Regions from separate parts of the Pseudoalteromonas sp. NZS127_1 genome, predicted to be linked through region 1. Evidence: predicted binding sites of a transcription regulator. Region 1 holds the regulator's gene; each other region holds the start of a gene.
What was found. Region 1 encodes sigma-54, which starts transcription at its own class of promoters, with help from an activator protein. Its sites were predicted from a motif close to GTTGGCACGNNNNTNGNNT; they were not measured.
Positions count from the first base shown of each region.

Region 2: fliS (flagellar export chaperone FliS) is a predicted target of sigma-54. The motif match lies at 3,017-3,035, and genes of this name have one in related genera.
Region 3: I6F50_RS18090 (DUF1328 domain-containing protein) is a predicted target of sigma-54. The motif match lies at 3,086-3,104, and genes of this name have one in related genera.
Region 4: I6F50_RS05940 (PA2169 family four-helix-bundle protein) is a predicted target of sigma-54. The motif match lies at 5,326-5,344, and genes of this name have one in related genera.

Region 1 covers NZ_JADYXO010000003.1:2,534-10,413, forward strand. The annotation lists gene I6F50_RS04345 (HPr family phosphocarrier protein) at 1-181, opposite strand, end outside; gene rapZ (RNase adapter RapZ) at 224-1,069, opposite strand; gene ptsN (PTS IIA-like nitrogen regulatory protein PtsN) at 1,088-1,540, opposite strand; gene hpf (ribosome hibernation promoting factor) at 1,545-1,832, opposite strand; gene I6F50_RS04365 (RNA polymerase factor sigma-54) at 1,859-3,358, opposite strand; gene lptB (LPS export ABC transporter ATP-binding protein) at 3,428-4,153, opposite strand; gene lptA (lipopolysaccharide transport periplasmic protein LptA) at 4,150-4,695, opposite strand; gene lptC (LPS export ABC transporter periplasmic protein LptC) at 4,685-5,239, opposite strand; gene kdsC (3-deoxy-manno-octulosonate-8-phosphatase KdsC) at 5,236-5,787, opposite strand; gene I6F50_RS04390 (KpsF/GutQ family sugar-phosphate isomerase) at 5,788-6,759, opposite strand; gene I6F50_RS04395 (calcium/sodium antiporter) at 6,763-7,731, opposite strand.
Region 2 covers NZ_JADYXO010000002.1:141,400-149,279, reverse strand. The annotation lists gene I6F50_RS20425 (flagellin) at 1-16, shown strand, start outside; gene I6F50_RS03785 (flagellar protein FlaG) at 167-586, shown strand; gene fliD (flagellar filament capping protein FliD) at 647-2,077, shown strand; gene I6F50_RS03775 (hypothetical protein) at 2,222-2,521, opposite strand; gene fliS (flagellar export chaperone FliS) at 2,530-2,931, opposite strand; gene I6F50_RS03765 (sigma-54-dependent Fis family transcriptional regulator) at 3,364-4,800, shown strand; gene I6F50_RS03760 (DNA-3-methyladenine glycosylase I) at 5,138-5,731, opposite strand; gene I6F50_RS03755 (PAS domain-containing sensor histidine kinase) at 5,864-6,976, shown strand; gene I6F50_RS03750 (sigma-54 dependent transcriptional regulator) at 6,973-7,880, shown strand, end outside.
Region 3 covers NZ_JADYXO010000027.1:20,939-28,818, forward strand. The annotation lists gene I6F50_RS18075 (sodium ion-translocating decarboxylase subunit beta) at 1-575, opposite strand, end outside; gene oadA (sodium-extruding oxaloacetate decarboxylase subunit alpha) at 589-2,370, opposite strand; gene I6F50_RS18085 (OadG family protein) at 2,382-2,624, opposite strand; gene I6F50_RS18090 (DUF1328 domain-containing protein) at 3,144-3,317, shown strand; gene I6F50_RS18095 (hypothetical protein) at 3,376-3,567, shown strand; gene I6F50_RS18100 (YcxB family protein) at 3,700-4,167, shown strand; gene csrA (carbon storage regulator CsrA) at 4,218-4,409, opposite strand; gene I6F50_RS18110 (aspartate kinase) at 4,501-5,718, opposite strand; gene alaS (alanine--tRNA ligase) at 5,725-7,880, opposite strand, start outside.
Region 4 covers NZ_JADYXO010000004.1:94,268-102,147, reverse strand. The annotation lists gene I6F50_RS05950 (TonB-dependent siderophore receptor) at 1-2,730, shown strand, start outside; cyclic di-GMP riboswitch class I at 2,925-3,008, shown strand; gene I6F50_RS05945 (hypothetical protein) at 3,061-4,797, shown strand; gene I6F50_RS05940 (PA2169 family four-helix-bundle protein) at 4,839-5,282, opposite strand; gene I6F50_RS05935 (LysR family transcriptional regulator) at 5,460-6,398, opposite strand; gene aceK (bifunctional isocitrate dehydrogenase kinase/phosphatase) at 6,415-7,880, opposite strand, start outside.

The sequences.
Region 1 (7,880 bases):
CTTTGCCTTGGCTACTTTCAAGTAACATTAGTGCAAGTACGCTATCGCCTGCGGCTTCTTTGTCATCTTGAAATAATGTAATTGTCGCATCAAACTGCACTGCCAATTGGGCAAGCACGGTGGCTGCTCTGGCGTGCAATCCTAATTTGTTTTTTATTAAAAAAGTGTCTTCACAATGCATAACTTACTCTACTTAAGCTGAACAGGTGATTATTCAGCTATATTATTTTTCTTGTTCGCGATGGCGAATTTTCACATTGGGATGTGTCATTGCAAAACTTTCACCGATAGTTTGCGCTAAATATACAGAGCGGTGTTGCCCGCCTGTACACCCAATGGCAATGGTTAAATAACTGCGGTTATTTCGCTCTAAGTGCGGTAACCACGTTTGTACAAATGTTTGAATTTGCCATGTGAATTTTTGCACTATGCTGTGATTGGCCAAATAATCTTTAACAGGTTGATCTAACCCATTTAAAGGTTTTAATTCAGGTTCCCAATGTGGATTGGGTAAAAAGCGTGCATCAAATACGTAATCTGCTTCTTTTGGTATACCGTATTTAAAACCAAACGATTCAAACGTGACAATCAGTTGCTTATCTTTTTTACCTAAAATCTTTTCACGAATAGATTCAGCAAGTTGATGAACGCTTAAATCAGTTGTATCTATCATAAAGTCGGCGCGGGTGATTAATACATCAAGTAATTCTTTTTCTTTTTTGATGGCTAAATCAAGAGGCAACGAGTCAATTGATAGTGGGTGTAATCTACGAGTTTCAGAAAAACGTTTGATCAATGTTTGATCGTCGCTATCTAAATAAAATAACGTAGGTTTTGCAAAGCCAGGCAAGTATTCAAGAATATCGTTAAATTCATCTTGTTGTTTAGGGATGTTACGCACATCAATGCTAACAGCAATTTTATCATAGCTATCAGACACACTGCGAACTAATGAAGGAAGCAAGTTAACTGGAATATTATCTACGCAATAATAACCTAAATCTTCTACAACGCGTAAAGCAACCGACTTTCCAGAACCAGAACGGCCGCTTATGATAATTAACTCCATTTAACACCCTTTATAAAACTATGATTGATTGACAATAACTTGGTAAAGCTCAGTATCTGATTTTGCACTGCGTAACTGTTTACAAAAATCTTTGTTGTTTAGTTTATCAGCAATGGTTGCTAGAGTCTTTAAGTGCTGCTGGTTATCGCCATCTGGTACGATGAGTGCGACGAAAATATCAACAGGGCGATTATCGATCGCATCAAAATTTATTGGAGTTTCGCTAACGAGTACTAAAGCCAAAGGCTCTTCTGCACCGCTCATTCTTCCATGAGGAATGGCAATGCCACGCCCTATACCTGTACTACCCAATTTTTCTCTGCTCATTAAAGCATTAAGAATATCTTGTTGCGGTAAATACGGAAGTTTGTCGTGAGCAAGTTCGCTAATGAACTCTAAAATTCTTTTTTTGCTATTAAAAAGGACCGCAGCTTTGCTGCAGTCCTGGCATATAAGTGAGCTTAATTTCATCATATTAGTGTCGAGCAAGCTTCTCTTTGTGTTTAATTACTTGTCGATCGAGCTTGTCGATCAACGAGTCAATGGCGGCATACATATCTTGATGTTCTGTAGAGGCAAATAGCTCAGCACCGCTTACGTGTATGGTGGCTTCTGCTTTTTGATTTAATTTTTCTACATCGAGAATGACATGAACATTATTAATATGATCAGAGTGTCTTTCTAGCTTCGCAAATTTGGTATTAATATAGTCTCTTAGTGAATCGGTTAATTCTACGTGACGACCAGTTAAGTTTAGTTGCATAAGCATTACCCTCTTTTTTTTGCGTCTTAAATCAAACTTTTACGCTGATTTGACGGTGGAATAGCCAGAGATTCGCGGTATTTTGCGATTGTACGTCTCGCTACTTTAATTCCTTGCTCAGCCAATATATCCGCTATTTTGCTATCACTCAATGGTTTTGCTGAGTTTTCTGCTGCGATTAATTTTCGGATAAGCGCACGGATTGCTGTAGATGAACATTCACCACCGTTTTCGGTGCTTACATGGCTTGAGAAAAAATATTTAAGCTCAAATATACCACGGGGTGTGTGCATATACTTTTGGGTTGTTACGCGCGAAATTGTTGATTCGTGCATTTCTACCATTTCAGCAACATCATTTAAAACCATTGGTTTCATGGCTTCAGGACCGTGTTCAAAAAAGCCTTGTTGTTGCTTAACAATACAATTTGTCACTTTTAATAGCGTGTCGTTTCTACTTTCTAAGCTTTTAATAAACCATTTAGCTTCTTGTAAATGCGAGCGAATAAACTGGCTGTCACCACTGGATTTTACAGTGCGAGACATTGCCGCGTATTGGCTATTAACACGAATTTTAGGCATGCTGTCTGGGTTTAACTCAACAACCCAGCGGCCTTTAATTTTTTTAACTGACACATCAGGAATAACATACTCAGATTCTTCTCTTACAATAGTATCTGCAGGTTTAGGGCTAAGAGTATGTATTAATGTCATTACTTCCTTAAGCTCTTCTTCTTTGAGCTTAGTTTTCTTCATTAATGTACGATAGTCACGAGCAGCTAATAAATCAATATGCTCGGTTAAAATCATTTTTGTTTCATTAATGTAAGGTGTTTCTTTATCAAACTGGTTAAGCTGAATACACAAACACTCTTGTAAACTACGTGCAGCAATACCAACAGGATCAAACAGTTGGATGCGTTTTAATACAGCTTCAATTTCATCAAGTTCGACTTCGTTATCATCTTCGTTTTCTTGATTAAAGCTTTCTAAAATCTCTTCGCAGCTTAGTGTTAAAATACCTGAATCATCGACGGCTTCTACAATAGCAATAGCAATAGCTTCGTCTGTAGGGCTAAATGGCGTTAGTTGTAACTGCCACATTAAATACTCATGGAGCGTTTCAGTAGAGGCGCCTTGGTATATTGATTCGTCTTCAGGCATCGGACCCGATGATGCTGCTGGGGCGGCACTCATGTACTCATCCCAACTAACATCCATAGCCATGTCGTCACTTAGCGTGTCTTTTGCAAGTGCTTCACCACTATCTTGTTCGTATTCGCTTGGAGCATCATCGGCAGATGCGCTAACAGTTATGTCATCTGTATCTGCTTTTTGCTCGTTTTTACCTGCAGCGTCTTCTGAATAGTCTGCTTCTTCAACCTCTAATAGCGGGTTGCTGTCGAGAGCTTCTTGTATTTCTTGCTGGAGATCCAATGTACTGAGTTGCAACAAACGAATAGCTTGTTGCAGCTGTGGAGTCATTGTAAGTTGCTGGCCCATGCGCAGCTGTAGTGATTGCCTCATGTATCTCTAACAATCCTTTTATGTTGTTATAATTAATACTAGCAGATGCTTAAAGACATGGCGTAAATGTTACAGCCTAAATTGCTCGCCTAAGTAAACATCGCGTACTGTTTTATCATTTAATACGTGTTCTGGAGTACCTGATGCAATCAGCTCCCCATGAGAAACAATGTAGGCTTTTTCACAAACATCAAGGGTTTCTCTTACGTTATGATCGGTAATTAATACACCAATCCCACGATTTTTAAGATGTTCTATTATTTTCTTTATGTCTAATACCGAAATCGGGTCAACACCTGCAAATGGTTCATCCAGTAATATAAATTTAGGATCTGCTGCCAGCGCACGTGCTATTTCAACACGACGACGTTCGCCACCCGACAATGCCATACCTTGGCTATCACGAATGTGTTGTATGCTAAATTCATCTAATAATTTATCGAGAGTGTCTTCTCTAGCTTGTTTATTTAACTCTTTGCGCGTTTCTAAAATGGCCATTAAGTTTTGATAAACAGTCAGCTTTCTGAATATTGAAGACTCTTGCGGTAAGTAGCCAATGCCTAATCTAGCACGACTATGCATAGGTAAAAGAGTAATATCGTTATCGTCTATCGATATTTTACCTTTGTCGCTAGGTACAAGTCCTACTATCATATAAAACGTGGTAGTTTTACCTGCGCCGTTAGGGCCAAGTAAGCCAACAATACTGCCAGCTTTGACTTCAAGGCCGACGTTTTTTACAACTTCACGGCCTTTATAGCTCTTTGCTAATAGCTCTGCTTTTAATGTGCTCATGGTTGACCTTTGTCGCTTTTTTTACTTTTTTTAGTCTCGATTGGTACTAAAATTGTGTGAACGCGGTCAGTTGAGTTTTCATCTTTTTCGGCACTGATTAGCTGCTGCTCTATATCGTAGGTAATGCTTTTAGCATTTATTTTTTGTCCCGCTTGCGATACTTGTGCATTACCAACAAGCGTTAAAAAACGCTTAGATACATCATAACGTACTTCGTCAGCACTGGCGCTCATAGTCGTGCCATCTGATTGCTTTTCTTCAAAGTGCGCAGGGCTACCTGTAGCAATTAATAATTGTTTATTATCGCCAAGTTCATCGCGTTTATGTACTTCTAAGCGGTCGGCTGTGATACGGCGGTTACCGTGAATAATTTCAACGTTTTTCTCAAAAATCCCGACATTAGCTTTTAATTGACCTTCTTGCTTATCGGCGCTTATTGAAATTTGATTTGCAGCCGGTTGCGTGTTTTGCTCTGCAGCACTACTATTAAACGCTAGTATAAGTGTAGGAATAATAAGTGATTTTAATATTTTATTGGTCATAATATATGGTTCGCGTATGGTTAATTAGTTTTATCACTTCGGTTTTTAAGTCGGCTTCTAGGCCTTTACCAGTGATTTTTAAATTGGGTCCAGTGATGATAACGGGTTGCTCCGAACGCATTGTTAATAGCTTTATATCTACCTGAATATTATCAGCATTGATTTTGTCTATCATGGCGTTATCGGTTAAGTTTTTGGCAACCACATTGCCTTCTAAAATTAATTGTTTGTCTTCGTATAATGTTGCTTCGTCTGCATTTATTTGCCACGTTTGCTTTTCGTTATATAAAGTAAAAATAGGTTTTTCAAAAAACGTAAAACCTAATTGTTGATATAGCTCCATTTTAGCCGCAGTGACTTTGTGGCTAATTTTACCTTGTTCGTCATAGGCTGTTTGTTTGAGTTCTATGGCTATGTAATCAGGCTTGGCAATAACTTCAGGCTCAGTCTGAGGCACAATATTTGTTTGTGTAAAATAAGGGTACCAAAGCCAAACCATACAGCTAATGAATAAAACGCTTAATATTATGCGCGCTGCATTCATGAACTAGTGCCTTGTGTAGTCAATGCTTTACCATTTTCAAGCATAAGTAAGTCGGTGAGCTCTCTTACTGCACCAAAGCCGCCAGGCATTTGCGTTACATAGTGTGATAAACGTTTAATAAGTGGATGGGCATCATTTACTGCAACAGCAAAGCCGACTAATTCCATAACGGGCATGTCAGGACCATCATCACCGATATAAGCAATTTGTTCATCGCTAAGGTTGAGTTTGTCTTTTAGCTCTTGATAGGCAATGAGCTTATTTTCTTGGCCTTGATAAATATGCTGTACGGTTAAGCTGCTCATACGTTGTTGCACTATTTGTGAATGACGACCAGTAATTACAGCCACTTCAAAGCCACTGTTTATAAGCGCTTTAATGCCAAAACCATCTTTTGTATTAAATGCTTTTAGCTCTTCACCTTGATTACCAAGGTAAATACGGCCATCAGAAAATACACCATCAATATCGCATATAAGTAGTTTTACTTTTTTAGCGCGTGCTTTTGCATCATCGCTCAGCGGTTGATAGAGTTCTTCAAATTGCATTTATAATACTCCTGCTTTTAATAGGTCTTGCATGTTTAATGCGCCAATAGGTTGGTTTTTCTCATTGACGACGATTAAGCCATTTATACGTTTGTGTTCCATAATATTAAGCGCTTCAGCAGCCAAAATATCTTGCGTAGCCGTAGTGCATGACTTAGTCATAACAACATCTATTTGTGTTGTATGAATATCAATTCTTTGCTCTAAAATACGACGCAAATCGCCATCGGTAAATAATCCCACGAGCTGCTGATTTTCATCAACAATGGCTGTCATACCTAAACCTTTAGCAGACATTTCAATGAGGGCGTCTTTAACTGTTTGTGAAACGCTAATAATAGGTGTATTTGCGCCGCTGTGCATAACATCTTTTAAAGTAAGTAATAAACGCTTGCCTAAACTACCACCTGGGTGAGATAGCGCGAAGTCATCAGCTGTAAACCCGCGAGCTTCTAATAATGCAACTGCCATGGCATCGCCCATCGCAAGCGTTGCAGTGGTACTTGATGTAGGAGCTAGACCCAATGAACAGGCTTCTTTTTCTACTTTAATGCACACATGCACATTAGCAAGGGTCGCCATGGTTGATTGCGTATTGCCAGTCATCGATATCATTTTGGCACCAAGTCGTTTTAAAACAGGAATGATATTTAAAACTTCGCTGGTCTCACCTGAATTAGAAATAAGCATAACCACGTCATTTTTAGTGATCATACCTAAATCACCATGACTTGCTTCACCAGGGTGAACAAAAAATGCAGGACTGCCAGTGCTTGCAAGGGTTGCTGCTATTTTATTGCCAATATGACCTGATTTACCCATACCAATGACAATAATACGGCCTTCACAGTCGTACATTAATTGGCATGCGTTATGAAAATTCTCATCTACATATTGTGCAATATCACTAAGTGCTTGGCGCTCAACATCTAAAACGCGAAGGCCTTGTTCAATAAAATTTAGCGTTGCCATCATTTACCCTACTTGACTAAAAATATACCCTTGGTAACCCAAAAACGCTATTAGCAATAAGCCGCCTTCTACTCTATTGATACGTTGGGTGCCTCTAAAGTTCAATGACATAATAATAAGAGCAAGTGTTGCGCCAATCATAATTAATACGTCTCGGCTTACTAATGATGGATCAATGGCTGAAGGGTTAATAATACCGGCAAGTGGTAATACCGCTAGAATATTAAATATGTTTGAGCCAACAATATTACCTAGTGCTAAATCATCTTCATTTTTAAGTACACCTGCAACCGAAGCGGCAAGTTCAGGCAAACTAGTACCGATGGCAATAATTGTTAAGCCAATGACTAAGTCGCTTAAGCCGAAGTATTTAGCAATATCGACAGCCGAACCTATTAAAAAATGAGAGCTAACAGGTAGGAGTATCATGCCGACAACTAACCAAAATACCGCTTTTTTCGTAGGTACATCGTTAGGGACGTCGTCGCAGGCTTCTGAGACAAATGGGTCATCTTGGTTTTTTGCACGCATAGATACAATAATTAACCCACCGATGAATACGATAAAGCCAACCAAAAGTGCAACACCTTCATTAAATGAAAAGTAGTTATCTGAGAACACATACCAAGTAGCTAAAGATACGAGCATCACTAATGGCATTTCACGTTTTAATGTACTTGATGAAACTGAAAGAGGGCGAAATAAAGCTGTGATACCTAACACAAGTAAAATGTTTGTAATATTAGAACCAACAGCATTACCAACTGCTGTGTCGGTTTTATTAGCCAAAGCGGCAGAGGCTGAAACCATCATTTCGGGTGCTGAAGAGCCCATAGCTACCACGGTTAAACCAACAATAAGTGTAGGTACACCAAAGTTTTTAGCAAGAGCCGCAGCGCCATAAACAAACCTGTCTGCACTCCAAACAAGAGCTGCAAAACCAAGAATTAAAATAACAAACGAGGTAACCATTGTGTTAAGCCAGTTATACAAAATACGGATGGCGCGAATAGTAACAAAAGCCAAGATGAAAGTATAAATAAAAGAGTAAGGTCAACTACGTAACAATGCTGCTTTTAAACAGCTAATTTAAAAATTTAAGCCGGGGTTAAGCTGTTTTG
Region 2 (7,880 bases), on a different contig from region 1:
TAGCTTATTAGGTTAATAGGTCAAGCGTTAGCTTAATGGTTAGCTAGTACATAAAGTCAGTATTAGCTTTACAATAAAAGGAGGTGGCTTTAGCTACCTCCTTTTATGGTTCAAGGGCTAAAATTAAGCTATTGTTGGTTTAATTAAGTACACATAGGAATCTGTTATGAATACAATTACTTCAAATGCAGAGGTTACAACGTTATCTAATCTAACCGCTGGAAATGACAAGCAGGTAGGACCGGTTGTTCACTCTTTAACCGAACGAGCTGTTGATGATGTAAATCAAGTGGATAAACAAAATCAACAGCAATTACAGAAAAACCAATACGATATAAACCCTACGGAAAAGCAGCCTTTAGAGCGTGAACAGTTAGAAGAGATGGCGCAACAATTGCAGGACTTTATGGGCGAAATGAACCGAAGTTTACAATTTAAAGTTGATGAAGATTCAGGCCGCGATGTAATTAAAGTTCTTGATAAAAACAGTGGTGAAGTCATTAAACAATATCCTTCTGAGGAAGTGTTAAGTTTAGTTTCTAAATTATCTGAATCGGCAGGTATTTTGATTGATCAAACGGTTTAGTGAGTAGTTCCAATCACTAATAATAAGTTAGTTTATTTTTGAGTATTTAAGAGGTGAAGTATGTCTATTTCGTTTAATGGCTTAGGCTCAGGTTTAGCCGTATCAGATATTGTTGATGCATTAGTTAATGCTGAACAAGCACCTGCTGAAGCTCGTTTAAATACTAAAGAAGCTAATTTAACAACAGATATTTCAGCTGTTGGCGCACTTAAGTCAGCGCTCGAAAAAGTGCAAACCTCAATGGAAGCTTTGGGGGATAGTGATAAATACCAGCAGCGTAGTACATCAGGTACTGATGACTTTATCTCTATTAGCGCAGATGAAAATGCGCAGCCTGGAAGCTATAACGTAAAAGTAGACGCATTAGCACAAGCTCATAAGTTATCTTCCCCTGCGTTTGCTGCAGACGAGGCTATAGGTGCGGGTGTAATCACGATAGGCTCTGGCACAAATAGTTTTTCTACGGTTTTATCGGCTACAAACACGTTAGAAGATTTACGAGACCAAATTAATAACGGCCCTTTTACTGGCAATGATAGTAATGATTCAGTTGTGGCCACTATAGTCACGAGTGATACAGGTCAGCATTTAGTACTTACAAGTAAAGAAACCGGTGAAGACAACGCAATTACAATTTCCGTACAAGACGATGACGGTAATAATACTGATACTGGCGGATTATCTCGATTAGCTTATGATGTATCAGACGCAGACCCTGTTAATCATACAACTAACCTAACGCAAGTTAACGCTGCACAAAATGCACAGATAACAATTGATGGTGCGTTGACTGTATCAAGTAATACTAATGAGTTTAGCAATGTTATTGATGGTGTTGACATTAATGTTAAGAAACTGCATGACATCGATGACGACATAAGCGACATATCAGTTACTGAGAACAATAATAATATTAAAACAGGTTTAAATAGTTTTATCAGTAGTTACAACGAGTTGTTAGAGCTTAGTAACACCTTAGGTGCGTCAGGTGAAGATGGCGTTGGCGTAATGGCTGGGGACTCATTATTACGTGGTGTAATGTCTAAACTGCGAGATACAATAACAGATTCAGTAAATGTAGGAGGGAGTTCGTTATCACTTTCACAATTAGGAGTAACAACTGACCGGTATGGTGTGCTTAGCTTGGATAGTGACACATTGAATGATCAAATTAAATCCGATGTTAGTTTAGTACAGCAATTTTTTGTTGGTAGTAATGATGATGGCTTTGCACAGTCGTTTGATGATTTAGTTAGTTTTTATACAGATTCTGACGGTATTATCCAAAACAGAATTGATAGTAAAACAAATCAGTTAGATGATTTAGATGATCAAAGAGAAAGTTTAACAAGTAAAATGGAGTCGTTATCAGCTCGTTTATATTCTCAATATAATGCGATGGATTTATTGGTGGCGAGCCTTAATAACACCAGCAGCTATGTCCAAGCTCAATTAGAGAACATGCCAGGCGTAGTTAGGCAATCAAATTAATAGCTGAGTAAGAATATTATAGATTTAATAAAAAACCGCTAAGTTTAAACTTAGCGGTTTTTTTTGTGTATTGCTCTTTGATTCAAATAGTAAGATATAGCCATGTATTTAGTTTGAATAAAGGTAGTTTATTAAACCTATTCACTAGATGGCTTTATAAGCTTTTATCGCCTTTCCTGACTTTTTATGTTTAATAATAGCTTTAGAAGATTCGTTTTTTGCACCATTCGCTGTTACTAAAATAGTGTTGATACGAAGCTGAATTAATTCTAATTGCTCTGCACTTGGGCCGTCGCTGCTTTCGCACCATTGCTTTAGTTTAGTATTTAAAGTGTCTAAAAGAGGCTGAGCTTCGTCTGCATTATTATCATTTACCAACACTTCAATGTTACTAAGTAATGCTTGTATCTGCTCAGCATGGCTTATTGGTGTTTGCGAATCCATAATTAAAATTAAACCGCAGGGTTGCGTTGATCTAGTGGGATATTATCCCAACCTTCTTTAATTTCTTTAACTATACTTGATACTTCAGTAATTGCTTCAATATCGTTATGTAGGTTAGCTTGCGTTAAGCGACGTTGGCAGTAATCGTAAAGTGCCAATAAATTGTTAGAAATACTAGGGTCTTGTTCTACTTCTAAATTAAGTGCATCTTGCAGTGCACCAAATAACAAAATACATGCTGAAATATTTTCACCTTTTTTTGCTATTTCTTTGCGCTCAATAAAGCCCTTTGTTGCAGCTAAACGACCAATAATATTACTGAATATAAGGTTTATTTGTTCGTAAGGTGCCATTTCGGCAATGCTGCTAGCACGAACTTGACTGTATTTTTTTACTGAGACATGAGCCATGGGAAAATCCTAAAATTTAAAACGATAAAATTATGTGAAAGCTAATACAAAAAATTAATTAAGCTTTTATACTTTTATAAGAACAAAGCAATATTAATGCCAAGCATTTTCACTTATCTATATATCGGCATTTGTAACTTCAACTTAAATTTATAATTGAGTTTATTTACTAACAATAGCATTTTTATTGCCGAGTAAATTAATTTTTAGGGCTAAGTTACAGTTAAGTAATAGCTAGGTAATGGCTAAGTAATAACTAAGTTAAAACTACAACTCATACTTAATGATTAACTATTAAGTATGATTGACTTAACTAACCCGTCTGTTTTTTGGCGTTTATGTCAAAAAACTGCCGCTATCACTTGCATCCATGCTGAACTGGCTTACAATTTAACTAATTATACAAATTAGTGAAAGTACGGCTCGCTAAATATGATCTTGATTTTAGATAATAATAACAACCGCGCAATAGGATTAAATGCTTCACTTGGCTTTATTGGTGAAGCAGTTCAACTATTAAGCGAAGACTGCTTTGAACAAGAATGCAAAAAATATCAGCAGCAAGAATGCATGATTATTTTAGGAGCGTTGCAATCACTTGACCACGAAAGCTTAATTAAACGCTATCCAACTCTACCCTTTTTATTAATTGGCGAAACGCTAAAACCACTATTAAGTATCGCTAATGTGGTGGGGCTTATTTGCGAGCCATTTAATCACGAAGTGACAACTCAGTTACTCCACGATTGCCAGCAGTATCAGCGAATGTTGCCAAATGAGCATAAGCACAGTAAACCACACAAAACGTTTGATGGCCTTGTTGGTGAAACCGATGCGGTTAAAGATGTTCGCTTTTTAATTGAACAAGTGGCTAAAACCGATGCAAACGTGCTTATTTTAGGTGAGTCGGGCACAGGTAAAGAAGTGGTTGCCCGTAATGTTCACCTGCTATCAAAGCGCATTAATGGACCGTTTGTGCCTGTTAATTGTGGTGCTATTCCGGCAGAACTGCTCGAAAGCGAACTATTTGGCCACGAAAAAGGCGCATTTACGGGTGCTATATCGGCTCGTAAAGGGCGCTTTGAACTTGCTCAAGGCGGCACGTTATTTTTAGATGAAATAGGCGATATGCCACTGCAAATGCAAGTTAAGTTACTTCGAGTATTGCAAGAACGAAGTTATGAACGAGTTGGTGGTACAAAGGCGATTCAGGCTGATGTACGCGTTATTGCAGCTACGCATCGTAATCTTGAAACAATGATTGAAGAGGGCAGTTTTAGGGAAGATTTATATTACCGCTTAAATGTATTTCCTATCGAAAACCCATCGCTGAGTGAGCGTGCTGATGATATTCCGCTGCTTTTAAAAGAGTTAATGCGCCGTGTTAACGACCAAACAGGTTCTACCGCTAAGTTTACAGAGCGCGCAGTTGAGAGCTTAAAAGAACATGCTTGGCCTGGTAATATTCGTGAGCTTGCTAATTTGGTGGAGCGCATGGTTATTATGTTCCCTGAAAAAGTGGTTGATATTCCCGACTTGCCTAACAAGTATCGTTACATTGAAGTTGAAGCCTACGAGCCAGAATACCCTGAAGAGTTAATGGAAAAAGATGCTTTTAACGATATATTTAGCACCGGTTTTAGCGATTACGAAAGTGAGCCAGACGCTGAGTTTAGCCAAACGGGTAGTGGGCTATTGCCAGATGGTGGTATTGAACTTAAAGATTATTTAGCCGAACTTGAAATTAGCTTAATAACCCAAGCGTTAGAGCGCTATGATTACGTTGTAGCTCGCGCTGCAGAGATACTAGGTGTACGCAGAACAACACTCGTTGAGAAAATGAAAAAGTATAATCTTTCAAGAGATTAAGGTTTAAAAGCAGCTGTCAGTGTTTAGTTATAAATTGGCCAAACACAGTAGATAAAGAACCCCTCGTTTTGTAGGTGCGGTTTTATACCGCACTTTACTTAAAAATATTAGCAAGAGCACGAAGTAAATTCGCACCTACACGGTTTTTATTTTTGTTGTAGACGCTAGACTTGCTCGCGTGAAAAACAAGACTTTTAATCATTTAAATAAAACGTTATTTCACAAAGAGAAAAACGAAGGTAAATGAGAAACCATAGTCAACTTACGCGTCACTTCTCTAAAGCGCAGCGTCTCTTAACCTCTTTGTGAACAAATCACTTTTATGGTTATAAATCACTTACCCACTAAAAGCCTTAATAATTTCTTCTTTTCTAAAACAATCATTACTGTGATCGTTAACCATACCGCAGGCCTGCATATGAGCGTAAACCGTGGTTGGTCCTAAAAACTTAAAACCCCGTTTTTTTAAATCTTTAGCAAATGCAGTTGATGCCTCTGTAATTGCTGGGTAGTCCTCAACGTTATTTAAATTACTTATAATCGGCTTATTACCCACAAACTGCCATTGGTAGTGACTAAAGCTACCAAATTCTTTTTGTATTTCTATAAAGCGCTTTGCATTGTTGACGGTTGCCGCAATTTTTAATCGGTTGCGCACAATACCCTCATCAAGCATTAGTCTCTCAACGTCATCTTGTGTGAATTGTGCCACTTTTTGTACATCAAAATTAGCAAATGCTTTTTTATAACCGCTGCGTTTTTTTAAAATTGTGTACCAGCTTAAGCCGGCTTGCGCGGATTCAAGCGTGATAAATTCAAACAGCTTTGAATCATCATAAAGAGGGACGCCCCATTCTTCATCATGGTAAATAACGTAGTCGGGTTTAGTAGTGTCGAGCCACGGGCAACGGCACTTTATTTGCTCACTCATTATTATTCCTTTTTGTGTGCGTCATTTTTATGTCGCTCAAATTATTGATGTAACTTAATGATAAGTATGTAAATAAATTTTGGTATAAATCGTGCATTTAGACATATATCTACATCAATTCGAGATTTGATTATGGCCCTTGCTAGCGTGCTAAAACCACAGTTTTTTTCTGCAAATCAGTATAACCCATGTTTACTTCAAGAGGAGTACATTGGTGAATTAAGCGATCTGCGCAAGCAAGCAAGTTGGCTTTCGCATTTGGTTGATACCATGCCAGCAGGCGTGGTTGTACTTGATGGCAAAGGGTTGATTGCAAAAGCGAATCAAATAGCGATTGATATGCTTGGCGAGCCACTTGAAGGCGAACGCTGGTTTAATGTTATTCAGCGCTCTTTTAGGCCGCATCAAGACGATGGTCACGAAGTGTCTTTAAAAGACGGGCGCCTAATAAAGCTTGATATTACCGCTTTAGCACCAGAGCCTGGGCAACTTATTTTAATGACGGATTTAACCGAAACTCGCCGTTTACAAAAACGTGTTGCACATATGCAGCGATTAAGCGCGCTGGGTAAAATGGTTGCGTCACTGGCGCATCAAGTCCGTACACCGCTCTCAGCCGCTATGCTTTACGCCGCTAATTTAGGATCAAAGCGCTTACCCGAAGCATCTCGCGATAACTTTCAAACAAAGTTAATGTCGCGTTTAAAAGATTTAGAAACTCAAGTAAACGACATGCTGTTATTTGCTAAAAGTGGCGATCAGCAAGTTGTTGAGCAAGTTTCAATGCAGCAGCTTTTAACAGAAGTTAAAGCGGGCGCTGATGCGATGGTCGCACTTAATGAAAGTGAGCTGGATGTAAGCTTACCAGAGCCAGATATACAAATAGTCGGTAATAAAACGGCATTGGCCAGTGCTATTCAAAATCTTGTGCACAATAGTATTCAAGTTATTGGCAGCGGCGCAAAAGTAAAAATTAGCGCACAAAGAGATTTAAAAGATTTAGATATGGTTCGTATCAGTGTGAGCGACAATGGCCCAGGTGTTGATTTAAGCCAAAGCGATAAAATTTTTGAACCATTTTTTACTACAAAAAGTCAGGGCACAGGTTTAGGGCTTGCTGTAGTGAGTTCGGTTGCTAGTGCGCACCAAGGTCGTGTTGATGTGACCAATAATACGCAGGGTGGTGCCTGCTTTAGTTTGTTACTGCCTATTAAAGCAACATCTAAACTAGAGGGTTCATTATGAGTAACACTATTTTAGTTGTCGAAGATGACGCAGGGCTTCGTGAAGCCTTAATAGATACCCTTGAAATGTCGGGTATTGAATGTGTTGCAGCCAACAGTGCTGAGCAAGCAATGTTACTGCTTAAAAAAGATCAATTTTCGCTTGTTGTAAGCGACGTGCAAATGGGCGCAATGAGTGGACTGGATTTACTACGCAGTATTAAATTAAACCACCCTGATTTACCTGTATTGATGATGACGGCGTACGCCACAATTGACGATGCGGTAGAAGCCATGCGCCTAGGTGCAATTGACTACATGGCTAAACCATTTGCACCTGAAGTGCTGTTAAATATGGTGAGTCGTTATCTGCCTGAAAAAGCAAAAGAAACCGACGGACCTATTGTTGCCGACCCAACTAGTATTCAATTATTGGAGCTTGCGAGTAAAGTAGCACGCTCTGATGCAAGTGTGATGGTACTTGGCCCAAGTGGTTCAGGTAAGGAAGTACTTGCTCGTTATATTCATGATAAGTCGAGCCGATGTAATGAGCCATTTGTGGCGATTAACTGCGCGGCAATTCCTGAAAATATGCTCGAAGCCACGTTATTTGGTTACGAAAAAGGAGCTTTTACGGGGGCGATTCAAGCATGTCCGGGTAAGTTTGAGCAAGCACAAGGCGGTACTATTTTACTTGATGAAATTACTGAGATGGACTTAGGGCTACAAGCTAAACTTTTACGCGTACTGCAAGAGCGTGAAGTAGAGCGTTTAGGGGGTCGTAAAACAATCCAGCTCGATGTACGTATTTTGGCAACCAGTAATCGTGATTTAAAAGAAGCCGTGTCTGAAAATCAGTTTAGAGAAGATTTATATTACAGGCTTAATGTTTTTCCACTAATGTGGCGACCATTGTGCCAACGCCC
Region 3 (7,880 bases), on a different contig from region 1:
GGGGTTGTTAACGCACGCATAATTGGCGGTTGAATAATTGGTACTAATGCCATATATGAGTATGCTGCTACCGCTATTGCACCAAGTAAATCAGGAGCCAGTTTTGACGCTAAAAATATTGCTGTTGGCCCATCTGCACCACCAATAATTGCAATAGCCGATGCGTCCTGTAGAGTAAACTCAAAGCCTGGCACATAGTTAAGTAATATTGCGCCAAACAGTGTAGCAAAAATACCAAACTGTGCAGCCGCACCTAATAACAACATACGTGGGTTTGCAATAAGCGCGCTAAAGTCGGTCAGCGCCCCTACTCCCATAAATATTAATAACGGAAAAATCCCCGTATCAATACCCACGTAATAAACGTAATACAAAAGCCCACCTGAGTCTGACAAACCTGCCACTGGTACATTTGTTAAAATTGCACCAAAACCAATTGGTAATAATAATAGTGGTTCAAAGCCTTTAGCTATCGCTAAAAACAGTAATAAACACCCTACCGCAATCATAATTAACGATGGGATTGTAAAGTTAGCAATGCCGGTCGCATTCCAGAGGTTTAAAATACCGTCCATCCTCTATTTGCTCCTAAGCTAATGCAATCATAGCGTCGCCGGTAGTTACGGCATCGCCTTCACCAACCAACACTTCGGCAATAGTTCCGGTATGCATTGCGCGTATTTCGGTTTCCATTTTCATGGCTTCCATAATAATCACTACATCACCTTCGTTAACAACTTGCCCAGCTTTTACCTTAATCTTAAAAATATTACCGGCTAAAGGTGCGTTAAGTGTTTCACCTGATGCAACTGAAGCAGACTGAGGAATGTGCTCAGAGTCTTTTAATGTTACTTCTTTTAGCTCACCACCTTGCGCCACTACTACGTCGTAAACTTTACCATCTACTTTTACGCTGTATTGCTCAGCTTTAACGCTGTTATTATTTGATCCTGATTTTGGTGCTGCCTTATTGCTCTTATCTTCAACGGTAGGAATAGGCTCAAATGCATCAGGGTTATTACGATTTTTAATAAATTTCAAACCAACCTGCGGAAATAATGCATAAGTTAGTACGTCATCAATTTGCTCATCAGCAAGTGTTAAACCTTGCTCTTGTGCTTCTTTTAATAATTCAGCTTCAAGCGTTGCAAGCTCTGGTGCAATGTTATCTGCAGGGCGACAAGTAATAACCTCTGCTCCATCAAGCACACGCTCTTGTAGCTCTTTATTCATTGGTGCTGGTGTTAAGCCATATTCACCTTTTAATACGCCAGCAGTTTCTTTAGTAATTGTTTTATAACGCTCACCGGTTAGCACGTTAAGTACTGCTTGAGTGCCTACAATTTGCGACGTGGGTGTTACTAAAGGTAAAAAACCAAGATCTTCACGTACCCGTGGGATCTCAAGCAAAACTTCATTAAGCTTATCTGCCGCGCCTTGCTCTTTAAGTTGGTTTTCCATGTTTGTAAGCATGCCACCAGGTACTTGAGCTAGTAAAATACGACCATCAACCCCTTTTAAGCTACCTTCAAATGCCGCATATTTTTTACGTACATCTCTAAAGTAAGCAGCAATTTCTTCTAGATGATTTAAATCAAGGTCAGTATCGCGCTCAGTTCCTTCAACTATCGATACAATAGTTTCAGTTGCTGTGTGTCCGTAAGTCATACTCATAGATGAAATAGCGGTATCAAGCATATCAATGCCTGCATCAATCGCTTTTTGATAAGTCGCAGTACTTAAACCAGTTGTAGCGTGGCACTGCATAGCAATAGGAACCGACACGGTTTCCTTAAGTGCTTTAATTAGTTTTTCAGCATCGTACGGCTTTAATAAACCCGCCATATCTTTAATACAAATTGAGTGACAGCCTAAATCTTCTAATTGCTTAGCAAGAGTCAGCCACATATCAAGCGTATGAACAGGACTTACCGTGTACGAAATAGTACCTTGAGCATGTGCGCCTACTTTTATAGCCGCTTTAATCGCTGTTTCTAGGTTACGTACATCGTTCATTGCATCGAAAATACGAAATACGTCAACGCCATTTTTATGTGCGCGTTCTACAAACTTTTCAACTACATCATCAGCGTAATGGCGGTAGCCTAATAGGTTTTGACCGCGTAATAGCATTTGCTGTTTAGTATTAGGCATCGCTTTTTTAAGCGCGCGAATACGCTCCCAAGGATCTTCGCCTAAATAACGAATACACGAATCAAATGTAGCACCGCCCCACGATTCAATAGACCAATAACCTGCATCATCTAGCTTGCTAGCAATAGGTAGCATATCGTCTAGGCGCATACGTGTTGCGAGCAATGATTGGTGCGCATCGCGTAATACCAATTCTGTTAATTTTAATTTAGCCATGTGTGTGCCCCTTATTTATTATTTGATTTGTACTGAGCAATGGCAGCACTAATAGCAGCGATGTGCTCATTAGGCACACCTTGAGATTTAAAAGACGGTGATTTAGCTGGTGATGCCTCTGGTTCGCTATAGCGCGTCACCAAATTAGACATAAGCGTTACTGCACCAATTAATATCGACAGAAATACAAACACCCCAACCATACCAGTTAGCATTAAGCTACCAGCCGTTGTGAGTAGAGCACCTATATCCATTTTTCTCCCCCTTGAAACCCATATCGAAAATAAAAAATCGATTTAATTAAATATTTATTCACTGGATAATAACAAAACTAGTCGCTTTGTCTACATCTTGTAAATTGGTAAAACCAATTAAACTATAAACAACATAACACTCAACAAATTTACATGCCATAACCCAGCAATCATGCGCCCTACAATACATACAGAAAATAACGACTATAGCTAATAGTTATATGGAAGTTGTTAATTAACTATTCAACTTAATAAAAATAACCGCCAAATTTTATAATAAGTACAAAAACACACACCAATTGTTAATTGGTCTTACCAAAAAGATTATTTTTAGTGAATATTTACCGGTAACTTGTAACAGTGTGAATAACTTACATAACAAAGCGTAAAAATTACTAACTAACTAATAACTAAAAACACAGTTAAAAACCATAACCACTTGATATAAAACAAAAATAAACTTTGGCATATAACTGGCATTAGTTATTGTGAGCAAATTTGATAACCAAGGAGAAAACAATGTTACGCTGGACAATTACATTTTTAGTTATTGCTTTAATCGCTGCAGTGTTAGGTTTTGGTGGCATCGCAGGTGCCGCAGCTGGTATAGCAAAAATTATATTTTTTATATTTTTAGTACTTTTAGTGATCTCATTAGTTTCAGGTGCACTACGTGGTAAATCACCCAGGTAGATAAAGCATTCAACTAACAAACACTAAAATTTAATTAACACTTACAAGGAATTACATTATGAATTCAACAACTGTAAAAGCAGCACTAATCGGTCTATTCGCAAGTTTCTTTATCATGGGTTGTGAAGACAATCATGCAGAAGACGCAGGCGAACGTATTGACGAAGCAGTAACTGACGTGCAAAACAAAGTAGAAGATGCATGTGAAAATGTTAAAGAAGGCGTAAACGCTGAAGAAACTAACTGTTAATTCTTCTTGTATCGCTAAAAAACGGCCTTAGGGCCGTTTTTTTGTGTCTGTAATAAAATCACTGACTATAAAGCTGCTCATTTAGCGGCTAGCTTGTTAAAATAAAAAAAACGATATTTAAAGCAAGGCAATATGGCATTTACAACAACCTACACACTAGATAAACCTTACTTTTACGAGTGCTTTGATGAGTCACTCCCGTACAGTAAGCGCGCCAAACCTAAGTACTTTTTACTTGTACTCCTCGTTGCGCTTGGTTTATTTGGCATTTATGTTTTAAACGATCATTACTTAGGATCGTTTATGATCATGCTAGGTGTACTAGAGTGCGTCGCTTTTTACTATCGCAGACCTTGGTGGGTAACCAGACAAATGCTCAGCAGAGCGTCAGGCTCTGAGGTAACACTTACCTTTGATGAAGAAGGCATTAAGTCGGCTAATCATTACAAAAGTTTTGAGCTAACTTGGCAAAACATAAGCGAAGTAATAGATACTCAGCAAGGTATTATTATTAAAAATAAAAGCGGAATGCAGTACATTTCAAAACAAATACTAACCCCTGAAATACTCGCTTTTATAAACAAAAAAGCCACTCAGTGAGTGGCTTTTAGTCTAGTTGAGCTAATTACTCAACTACGTATACGTGTTGATTAAGCATTGCCCGGATTAGGGTTCGACTTTTCAGCTTGTATGCGCATGTAAATCTCTTCACGATGCACTGATACGTCTTTTGGTGCATTAACACCGATTCGAACTTGATTTCCTTTAACACCTAGAACAGTAACTGTTACTTCGTCACCAATCATTAGGGTTTCACCTACTCTACGAGTTAGTATTAGCATTCTCTTGCTCCCATGTTCCAATAAAAATTATAAGATTCCGCTTAAACATACTAATGAAAATTAGACTGAAAAGTAAGTAAAAACTCTCAATCTATCCATTTTCTGTTAAAAATGCTTTGTGTAATGCACGAACTGCCAACTCTAGGTACTTTTCATCTATTAAAACTGAAATTTTAATCTCAGAAGTCGAGACTAAAACTACATTAATATTTTCCTGCGCTAATGCATCAAAAAATAAACTTGCTACACCAGAATGCGATTTCATACCCATTCCAACAGCAGAAACTTTAGCTACTGTTGGTAATCCGCTTATATTTTGAGCACTGAGTTGAGCTTGATCTTCGCTCAATAATTCAAGTGCTTGCAGATAATCATTCGAGTGCACAGTAAAAGCATAGTCTATTTTTTCAAAGATATGATTAACTTGATTAATCATATCTATTTCGATGCCATTATCAGCAAAAAGTTTCAATATTTTTGAAAGATATTGCGTACCGCTTGGCACACCATCTACTTTAATTAAACATTCGTCACAATTAAACGCAATCCCCGATACCACCTTGCTTGGCATATCGTTCTCCTCAAAACTTATTAATGTGCCTTCATCAGGATTAAAACTAGAAAGCACCCTAAGTGGCACATTGTGTCTACCTGCAGCTTCTACCGAGCGAATATGCAAAACTTTTGCGCCTAAACTTGCCAGTTCTAGCATTTCGGCAAAAGTAACTTGGCTCATTCTGCGCGCGTTAGGTTCAACACGAGGATCTGTAGTATATACGCCATCAACGTCTGTATAGATCTGGCATTCGTCGGCTTTTATAGCCGCTGCTATTTCTACAGCCGATGTATCGGTGCCGCCGCGTCCAAGCGTTGTAATATTGCCCTCAACGTCACGCCCCTGAAAGCCAGCAATAATAGCAATGCGGTTATGCTCAAGCTCATGCTTTAAACGTGTAGCGGCAACGTCTTCAATACGGGCTTTACCAAACATATTGTCGGTTAGAATATTGACTTGATCGGCTAATAAGCTTACAGCTGAATGACCACGTTTGATAATAGCCATAGCAAGCAGTGATACAGAAACCTGCTCTCCGGTGCTAATAAGTACATCTAGTTCACGGCTACTCGGGCGAGTATCAATTTGTTTGGCGAGGTTAATTAAGCGGTTGGTTTCTCCCGACATAGCAGAGAGAACCACAACCACTTGATGCCCTTGTTGTCTGGTTTTAACAACAAGGTCGGCGACCGCTTCAATTCGCTCTATTGAGCCAACCGAAGTGCCACCGAATTTTTGAACAATAAGCGCCACTTAGGCTTAAGTACGCTCAGTTAACCAAGCTGTAACGCTATCTAGTGCAGCAGCAAGGTTTTGTGGTTCACTACCACCTGCTTGTGCCATATCTGGACGACCGCCACCTTTACCACCTACTTGACCTGCCATGTGGTTAACTAACTCACCGGCTTTTACTTTGCCTGTTAAGTCTTTAGTTACACCGGCAATTAGGCTTACTTTGTCGCCACTGGCAACACCCAGTGCAATAACACCTGAGCCAATCTTGTTTTTAAGGTCATCAACCATACCGCGAAGCGCTTTAGATTCAGTGCCTTCAACGTTAGCTACAAGTAACTTAACGCCGTTAATTTCAACTATTGAATCAAGAAGTGATGCACCAGCTGCACTTGCTAGCTTATCGCTAAGCTGCGCAATTTGCTTTTCAAGGCTCTTTGACTTTTCAAGCAACGCAGTTACTTTTTCAAGTACCGATGCGCTATCGCCTTTTACAAGTGCTGCAACATCGCTAAGTTGTTGTTCTTGCTCGCTAACGTAAGCAACTGCATCGGCGCCAGTTACGGCCTCAATACGGCGAACACCTGCGGCAATACCACTTTCAGATACTATTTTGAATAAGCCAATATCGCCAGCGCGCTCAACGTGCGTACCACCACAAAGCTCAATAGAATAGTCACCAATAGTTACTACACGTACTTCGTCATCGTACTTTTCGCCAAATAACGCCATAGCACCTTTCGCTTTAGCATCATCAATAGCCATAAGCTCAGTATTAAGTGCAAAGTTACGACGAATTTCGTCATTAACTACACGCTCAATTTCACGTAGCTCATCTTTAGTTACGGCTTCAAAATGCGAAAAGTCAAAACGTAAACGATCAGGCTGAACAAGCGAGCCTTTTTGGCCTACATGGTCACCTAATAATTGGCGTAATGCTTCGTGTAAAATATGCGTAGCTGTGTGGTTTTTCTTAATGCTGTCGCGGCGCGTATCATCAATAGTTGCGTCAACTTTGTCATTAACACCAATACGGCCTTGTACAGTACCGTGGTGAGCAAAAGCATTACCAAGCTTAGTGGTATTAGTAACATTAAATTCGCCACCAGCAACTGTAATAGTACCCGTGTCACCCGTTTGACCGCCTGATTCAGCGTAAAACGGTGTGCGGTCTAGTACTACAATACCTTGTTGACCATCTTCTAATAACTGAACAGCTTCGCCACCGGCAAAAATTTCAATAACGGTCGCGCTATAATGTGTGCTGTCGTAACCTTTAAAGTCAGTGTGTTTATCTGATTTTAATTGGTCATTGTAATCTGCACCAAATTTACCTGCTTGCTGCGCTGTTTTACGTTGTACAGCCATACACTCTTCAAAGCCTCGATGATCAATTGTCATCTGGCGCTCACGCGCAACATCGGCTGTTAAATCAGCAGGGAAACCATACGTATCGTAAAGCTTAAATACTAAGTCACCCGGTATAATATCGCCTTTAAGGTCGCTTAAGCTTTCTTCTAAAATAGCTAAGCCACGCTCAAGTGTTTTACCAAACTGTTCTTCTTCAATGCGTAATACTTTTTCAATAATTTCTTGTTGCTTAGCAAGCTCAGGGTACGCTTGACCCATTTGCTCAATTAGCGCAGCAACTAATTTATAGAAAAACGAACCTTGTGCACCTAACTTATTACCGTGGCGCACAGCACGACGAATAATACGGCGTAGTACATAACCACGGCCTTCGTTAGATGGCATAACACCGTCTGAGATTAAAAACGCACACGAACGAATATGATCCGCTACTACACGTAGTGATTTATCGTCCATGTCTTGTGCATTAGTAACACTTGCAGCAGCGGCAATTAAGCCTTGGAATAAATCGATTTCGTAGTTTGAATGCACGCCCTGCAAAATAGCAGAAATACGCTCAAGGCCCATTCCCGTATCAACAGATTGCTTAGGTAGAGGCAACATTGTGCCGTCGCTTTGACGGTTGTACTGCATAAATACAAGGTTCCAAATTTCGATGAAACGGTCGCCGTCTTCCTCTGGAGAGCCCGGAGGTCCGCCCCAAATGTGTTCGCCATGATCATAAAATATTTCAGAACACGGACCACACGGACCGGTATCGCCCATAGACCAAAAGTTGTCTGAGGTAGCAATACGAATAATACGATCCTCAG
Region 4 (7,880 bases), on a different contig from region 1:
GAGTTGGCAAAGCAGTATGATGCAAATTCAGTGTATGGATTTTACACTCAGCTAGATGCTCTTGAGGCATTATTAGGTGGGACTGAGCTCGATGCGGTTGTTGATCAAAATGGTTTACTGAGTATAAAACTCAAACAAATCAACAGGAATGATAACAACATGATGAAGCTTTCAGCGGTCAGTGCAGCAGTATTACCAGCTTTACTTGCAGTAAATTCGCAAGGTGTAAACGCAGCAGAAGAAGTCGCTCAAGAAAAAATTGAAAAAATTGCTATTGTCGGTAGCCGTGTAGCAGGACGTTCAGTTGAAGATTTACCCGTTCCAGTAGATATCTTAAGTGCAGAAGCGCTTGAAAATACAGGCCAAACAGAAGTTGGTCGTATGCTACAGTCTATCGCCCCTTCATTTAACTTTTCAAGCTCTGCAATTAGTGACGGTACTGATGCTTTAAGACCTGCGACACTTCGCGGTTTGGGTCCCGATCAAACATTGGTGTTAATTAACGGCAAACGTCGTCACCAAGCAAGTATTATTCATATTAATGGCTCTGTTGGGCGTGGTACCGCAGGCACTGATATGAATGCAATACCAGCCTCTGCAATTAAACGCATTGAAGTGCTACGTGATGGCGCTGCTGCTCAGTATGGTTCTGATGCAATTGCAGGTGTTATTAATATTGTACTTAAAGATGGTAGCGAAGGTGGCAAAGCGGCTATTAACTACGGTCAATATTCTGAAGGCGATGGCGAAACCATTAACCTTGATTTTAATAAGGGCTTTGCGCTAGGTGATGACGGCTATTTAAATACAACTATCAATTACCGTGACCGTGCACCGACTAACCGTGCAGGTTTACATGGCTCTTGTCAGTTTTATGGTTGTACAGAACTAAGTGACGGTACTTTACTTGCTGGCGATCCGCGTGAACTGACAGCCGATCGTGATACATTCAGAATTGGTGATGCTGATTCTCAGCAGTTTGGTTTAACAATTAATACCGGTTACGAGTTAGGTGATGGCGAGCTTTACGGCTTTATTACTTACTCAACACGTGAAAATGAGTCGGCTGCATTTTTCCGTCATAATGCAAATGCAGGTGGTAACCCAGTACTACAAGATAACGATGCGACGGTTCCATTAGGTTTCTTACCAAAAATTAATACAACTATCGACGATATCTCGTACAACTTTGGTTATAAAACTGAGTTTGATAACGATGCAAGCCTTGATTTATCTTACACCTATGGTGAAAACAGCATTGATTACACGACAAGTGACACTATCAATGCCTCATACGCTAACTTTTTACGTTATGACCAAGGTTTAAGTGCTGCTGATATTCGTACAACTATCCCACGTGAAGCATACGCTTATGGCATGGAATTATCACTGCAAACAATCAATATTGATTTTACGCAAAACTTTGATGATTATTCTTTAGCAATGGGTGCTGAAATCCGTACTGACGAATACCGTATTTTAGAAGGTAATGAGTACGCATACCGCGATTACGACACATTAAATGGTGTAAGTATTTACAATGGTTTAAGTGGCGGTGTTGGCTCTGAAGACGCATCGGGTGGTTCGCAAGGTTTTGGTGGCTCGTCTCCTGCATCATCGGTTGATGAATCGCGTGATGTAATTTCATTTTACGTAGATGCAGAAGCTTATGTAATTGAAGATGTGATTTTATCGGGTGCACTTCGCTACGATAACTACAAAGGCTTTGGCGACACAGTAAACTTTAAACTTGCTGGTAACTGGTCTGTAACCGACGATATTTCATTACGCGGTGCATTAAGCTCAGGTTTTAGAGCGCCTTCAATGCAGCAGCTTTACTTCAACAATGTAAGTACGCAATTTGTTGTTGGTGCTAATGGTAACTTAGTGGCAGAAGAGGTTGGGACATTTAGAAACGATTCAACACTTGCGCAAAGCTTAGGTATTCCAAAGCTTAAAGAAGAAAAATCACAAAACCGTAGTTTAGGTATTGTTTATAACGTTACCGATAATATTAACGTAACCGTTGATTACTACTCAATTGATATTGACGACCGTATTGTAATTAGTGACCGCTTAGGTAAAGGTTTATCTACAAGCCTTGATGCTGCATTAAATAGTGCGGGGGCAGGCGTAGGTCAGTTTTTCTTAAATGGTGCAGATACAGAAACTCGCGGTGTTGATTTTGTAGCAACGTGGAACACTGAAGGTTTAGGCGGCACGCTTGATTTTACACTTGCAGCTAACTTTACTAAAACAGATGTTGTATCGTTATTTTCGCCTGCTGGCTCAAGCCTTGAGACAGTAAATGTAGACGATATATTTTCAGCTGAAGACATCTCTATTATTGAAGAGTGGCAACCAGAGGATCGTATTAACTTAAGTGCACTTTATCAACGTGATGATTGGACAGTTAACCTGTCACTTAATCGCTTTGGTGAGTACACAGTAGAAGATGGTGGTCGTCAAACGTATGGTGCAGAGATTTTAACTGACGTTAAAGTTAACTACTTCGTTACTGAAGATTTGTCGGTAAACATTGGTGCAAACAACTTGTTTGACGTTTACCCAGATAAAAACGAAATAGGTAACTCTCGCTCAGGTACTATTGTGGATGCTAGTGGCAACACAGTAATAAGTAGCTCAGGTGTGTTTGACTACTCACGTCGTTCGGCACCATTTGGATTTAACGGTGCTTACTACTACGTAGGCGCAGAATACCGTTTTTAATTAATAACACTCCCTTTCGTTATTTAACTCAAAGGGCCGTAAGGTCCTTTTTTTGGTTTCGTAACTTACTAATTTAGAAATGAATTACTTTTTTACTAATGATTTATGACTTTCTATAGTTGACATCAAGCACTAAAGGGTTAGAATTTCACTTGTTCTGATTGTTTTTTAAACATGTTGAATAAGTTTATTAACATTAATTTCGGCAAATTCACTGAAAGGTGAAGACGCAAAGTCTCCGGTCTAAGGGCTCAGCCTATGATAGCGGGATCGCCTCATACATATATATTGTGTGCAGTAAAGCGTCATGCCATCTCACTTGGAGATCGTATGAGTATGATGAAGATCAAATTAATACTTACCCTTTTACTAATATTTTCGTTTAGTATTAAAACTGTTTTAGCTGATACCGCTATAAAGTTTAACGGCGTCAATAGCTTTGCTAGCTTTGATGTTTGGCAACCCACCGGTCCATTCAAAATTGTAGTGTGGCTAGGGGAAACACCCAATGACCCTTCCAAGAAAACCTATTTACTTTCTAACTCAAATACAAAAGAGTTTTTACTATTTAATCAGTCAAGTATACAAATGAAATTTGGAGACAAATACCCCGGCGTCTGGAATAAGTTAAACTTTTATCAAACACGTTTTTTAGAAGTTACAGTAAAAAATGGAGAGTTAATTGCTTCAGACGGATTAAAAAGTGTTTCAGTTAAAAAAGACTTTATTGTTCCTACTGACGTATCATTTAATTGGTTATTTAGGAGGTCAAATAAATTTTCTGACGGAGCTCTTCAGGGACTAGGCTTAATAGACCTGAATAACATTGAAAATAGCCGTAATTTTGGAATAAGTGACAGAGGAGAGCCACAACTTATTTCCGCAAACCAGAACTCATTCTTTGAATTACATAACATTACATCTGCTGATTTAATAAGCGGTTTAGACGTTCCTAATCCTAAAGTTTCTGATGTAGATAATGTTTCAAGTTTAGCTGAACTGATATTTGCAGAGTATCCGGGCAATCCAATGATTAATAATGAGTCTAATACTGGCAATGAATATGCTTGGAATGGGTATTATTGGTTACGTACTTATCTGCATTTCTATAATGTAACCAATAAGCTCAAGTATTTAGATATGGCTATTGAATTAGCTAACAAAATGCTTAGTGATACGGATTTGGTGAGAAGTACAAATGGATTTTCTGAAACAAATAGCTATAAGCGGGCACCTAAATTATTTTTAAATGAAAGAGATGAAATTGCCCCTGGCTGGAAAAGATCACTCTCTGATTCGAGTATAACTGTTTTGACGGATGGTATGATTTTAAACGGTGTTATGCGTATAGTTGATATAATAAAAACTCAAAAATTATCTGATTATTATAACTTTGCGGACATTTCTATATTAGCCGCCCAAAAGATAGTAGATAGCCATGACAGCTCGTATAGCATTAGTAAAAACTCTTCGATTAAAGGAAGTTTTTATTACGTTAATCTTTATAACGATAACTATGGTGACTCTGGTTTATATAGTAATCCTTTAGCTCATAATCATAACCTGACAATGGCAACAGCGATGCTGTATCTAGATAAATGGAGTGATAGACCTGATTTCTATAAATCTAAAATAATGGGTATTATAGATTTTTTTACTGAAAATCTAGAATACCAAGATGATGGCGCGTGTACGTGGAATTATAATTGGGATCGTCGTGGTCCATCATACGAGAAATATGAAGATATTAATCATGGACATATTGATGTTGGCTTATTTATTGTAGCTGATGAAGAGGGGTATTTTAACAACTTGGATATTATGAATTGCTTAGCTAAAACAGCCGTTGAACGCATTGCCATTGGTCCAGGGCCTATTCCACAATTTGTAACCGGAGAAGGTATTAGCAGTAAAGGTGAACAAATTGCATTCTCATATGATTGGCGTGAATTATCTAAGTTTGAACCTTCAATCATAAATCGTTCAAATAATATTATGAGGCATGCAGTGAGTAACATCACCTGGTTCAGGCAATATGCAGCTTTAGCTGTGACCTTAGAGGATTAATTTAAATATGGCTTAGTTGAAATAACTAAGCCATTTTATACTTAATTTTTTTGCATGCGGCTCATTTCTGCATGGCAGCTTTGCATCGTTAATAATGTTTTAGCCAGAGCAGCTTCGCAATCAGCCGGTTGTGGTTTATCCATAGCGGCTTTAATTTCTACAAGCGTTTTATCTTCTACTTCTTCAAGCTCTTTTACATACGTGCTGTCGTTATGTGAGGTGAATGTAGTAAGTAAGGCTGTGTATGCACGACGTGCTTCAACTGCGAAAGATGAACCATCTTCGCGTTCGCCTTTTTCATTAATTGCATATGGCTGCAAACGCTCAACACTCACTTTTCGGGCATCTATCATACGCTGAAAAAGTGCGCCGATAGCAGGGTCTTCAACTTTTTCCTGTGCTTTTTGATAAAAGTCGATGCCGCTGTTCATAACTTGAATGATGTCAGTAATATGATTTACTTCTGATCCTTGATGGGTGTTCATAATGACCTCTTTTATTAAATGAATGTATAGTTCAATTTAATAAAAGCAATGTACGTTCCACGTTTTTATTTTTATGTAGTCATTTGATTTTATTGGTTTAATTTCATTTCAGAAAGGGGCTAAGTTAATGAGGAAAGTATTAACCTAGCAATTTTTACATTATATTGTGTAATAAAGTTATTTTAGCTCTTCAGCTACTTCAGCGACTTTTTGGCGTAACCAGATGTGGCTCGCATCGCGATGTAACAGTGGGCTCCAAATCATATCAAGCTCAAAAGGAGGAATTGGAAACGGTGGCTCTAAAATTTTAAGCCCCGGATCATCTAAGTATATATTTGCGGCTTTTGAAGGAAGGGTCGCAATCAAATTTTTCTCTTTAGCTAAATGAATCGCTACATGGTAGTTACGCGTAAAAGTGGCAATGTTGCGATGTTTACCAAAGTGGGCAAGTGCTTCGTCAACCCAACCAAGTTTTTGCACATCTTTAGGGTCCATGCCCACGCCTACACCAAAACCTGTTTTACTCACCCATATATGGCGCGCTTTTAAGTAGCTGTCGAGGCTAAAGTTTTCAATAATAGGGTTGTCGGCCTTAACTAAGCAGCAAAAACTGTCTTTCCAAATACGTTTATGATGAAAAGACTGAGGTAAGTTTTCAAAGCGGTTGATTGCCATATCTACTTTGCCGTTTTCTACGTCATGAAAGGTTACATCACTTGGTGTGAGTATATCTAAAGTAGTATCGGGGGCTTCTTCGTGTAGTTTACTTAAGAGCTTTGGCGCTAACGTACTTGCAGCGTAATCACTGGCCATTATTCTAAATACACGTTTACTCTGGCTTGCCTCAAATTCTCTATTGGGTGCTAGGGTTTCTTCAAGCGTCATTAATATGCCACGAATAACGGGTTGTAACTCTAAAGCGCGCTCTGTCGGGACCATACCATCGCTGGTACGAACTAAAATAGGGTCGTTAAATAAGTTACGAAGACGTTTAAGGCCATTACTCATTGCGGGCTGCGTAATACTCAATTGATTAGCAGCGCGTGTTACATTGCATTCTCGAAGCAATGTATCGAGATAAACGAGTAAATTTAAATCTATTTTACTTATATTCATTGTGTGTCCTTTGCGTCTACCAGTGATGGATAAACCGCTGTGCTGTCGGGTATGGGTAAATATGACTTACCTGCCCATTTTTTATATTTTGTTGCGCCTGCTTCCAAAAGCTAACATCTATAAGCTCTGGATGAGTGCTGAGGAAAAACTTTTTATACATAGGATTAGGCATTACAAATGTACATAACTGCTCTGGGAATACATCTTGTGGTGCAACAGAGTAACTTTGTTCATCCATTAAATAATCGTCGTAGCTCTTTGCTTTTGGTAATGCTCTAAAGTTCATATCTGTTAGGTATTGAACTTCATCGTAATCGTAAAAAATAATACGTTTGTGCTTACTTACACCAAAGTTTTTTAAGAGCATATCGCCAGGAAATATATTAACGGCAATCATTTCTTTTAGAGCTTGCCCGTATTCTTCAATCGCGTCTGCGGCACTTTCTTCATCAGCATTTTCTAAAAATAAATTGAGTGGTGTCATGCGCCGTTCAATATATAAATGCTTGATGATCAACCATTCGCCTTCAATTACCATTGATGAGCCAATTGTTTTATGTAATTGCGCAAGTAAATTACTATCAAAACGTGCCAAAGGAAATACGACGTTAGAATACTCTATGGTATCGGCCATTCTGCCAACGCGATCATGGTTTTTTACTAGTTGATAACGCTTTAATACGGTATCACGGCCGAAGGGCTTACTTTCACCAAATTTGTCTTTTATTACTTTAAAAACATAACCAAATGAGGGAAGGGTAAATACCATCATCACCATACCGGGAGTACCCGGTGCAATTGTAAACTCATCATTAGAGTGAGATAAGTGATTTAAAAACTCTCGATAAAACTCAGTTTTACCCTGCTTATGAAAACCCACTGCGTTATAGAGCTCAGCAAGTGTTTTGTTTGGCATAAGCTGATTCAAAAACCGGACAAGTGCTGAAGGCGCATGAGTCTCTACCATAAAGTAGGCGCGGGCAAAGCCAAAAATGACACGCATTTGAGACGATTTAGTTAAAAGTGCATCTAAATATAATCCGTTATCTTCATCGTGTAATACGGCGATTATAAAAGGCTGAACACCACTTTTTGAAACAACACGTCCTACTATATAAGCTGCTTTATTACGGTAAAAAGGTGTGTGCAAAATATCAAAGCGCATTTGCCAAGGTTGATGATGTGTATCGGGGGCTTGTTTATAAAAAGCTTTAACAAGAAGGCGAATATCACGCTCTAAATTTACAAATGGGGCTTTAAAATCAAAATGATTAATAATGCGCTTTATTGTTGGCTTTAGGCCATCAACTACTGGAAAATATGTCCTATATTCTGCTTCTACAGGTATTGAAGGAGCATCTTTTAAGGTTGCTTCTACAAATATAAAGTCATTATGAAAATAGCGCCTATGGTACAGCCGGCAAAATACAGAATTATAAAAGGTTTCGGCGAGTTCTGCTTGAGGGTGGAAACATAAAAAGT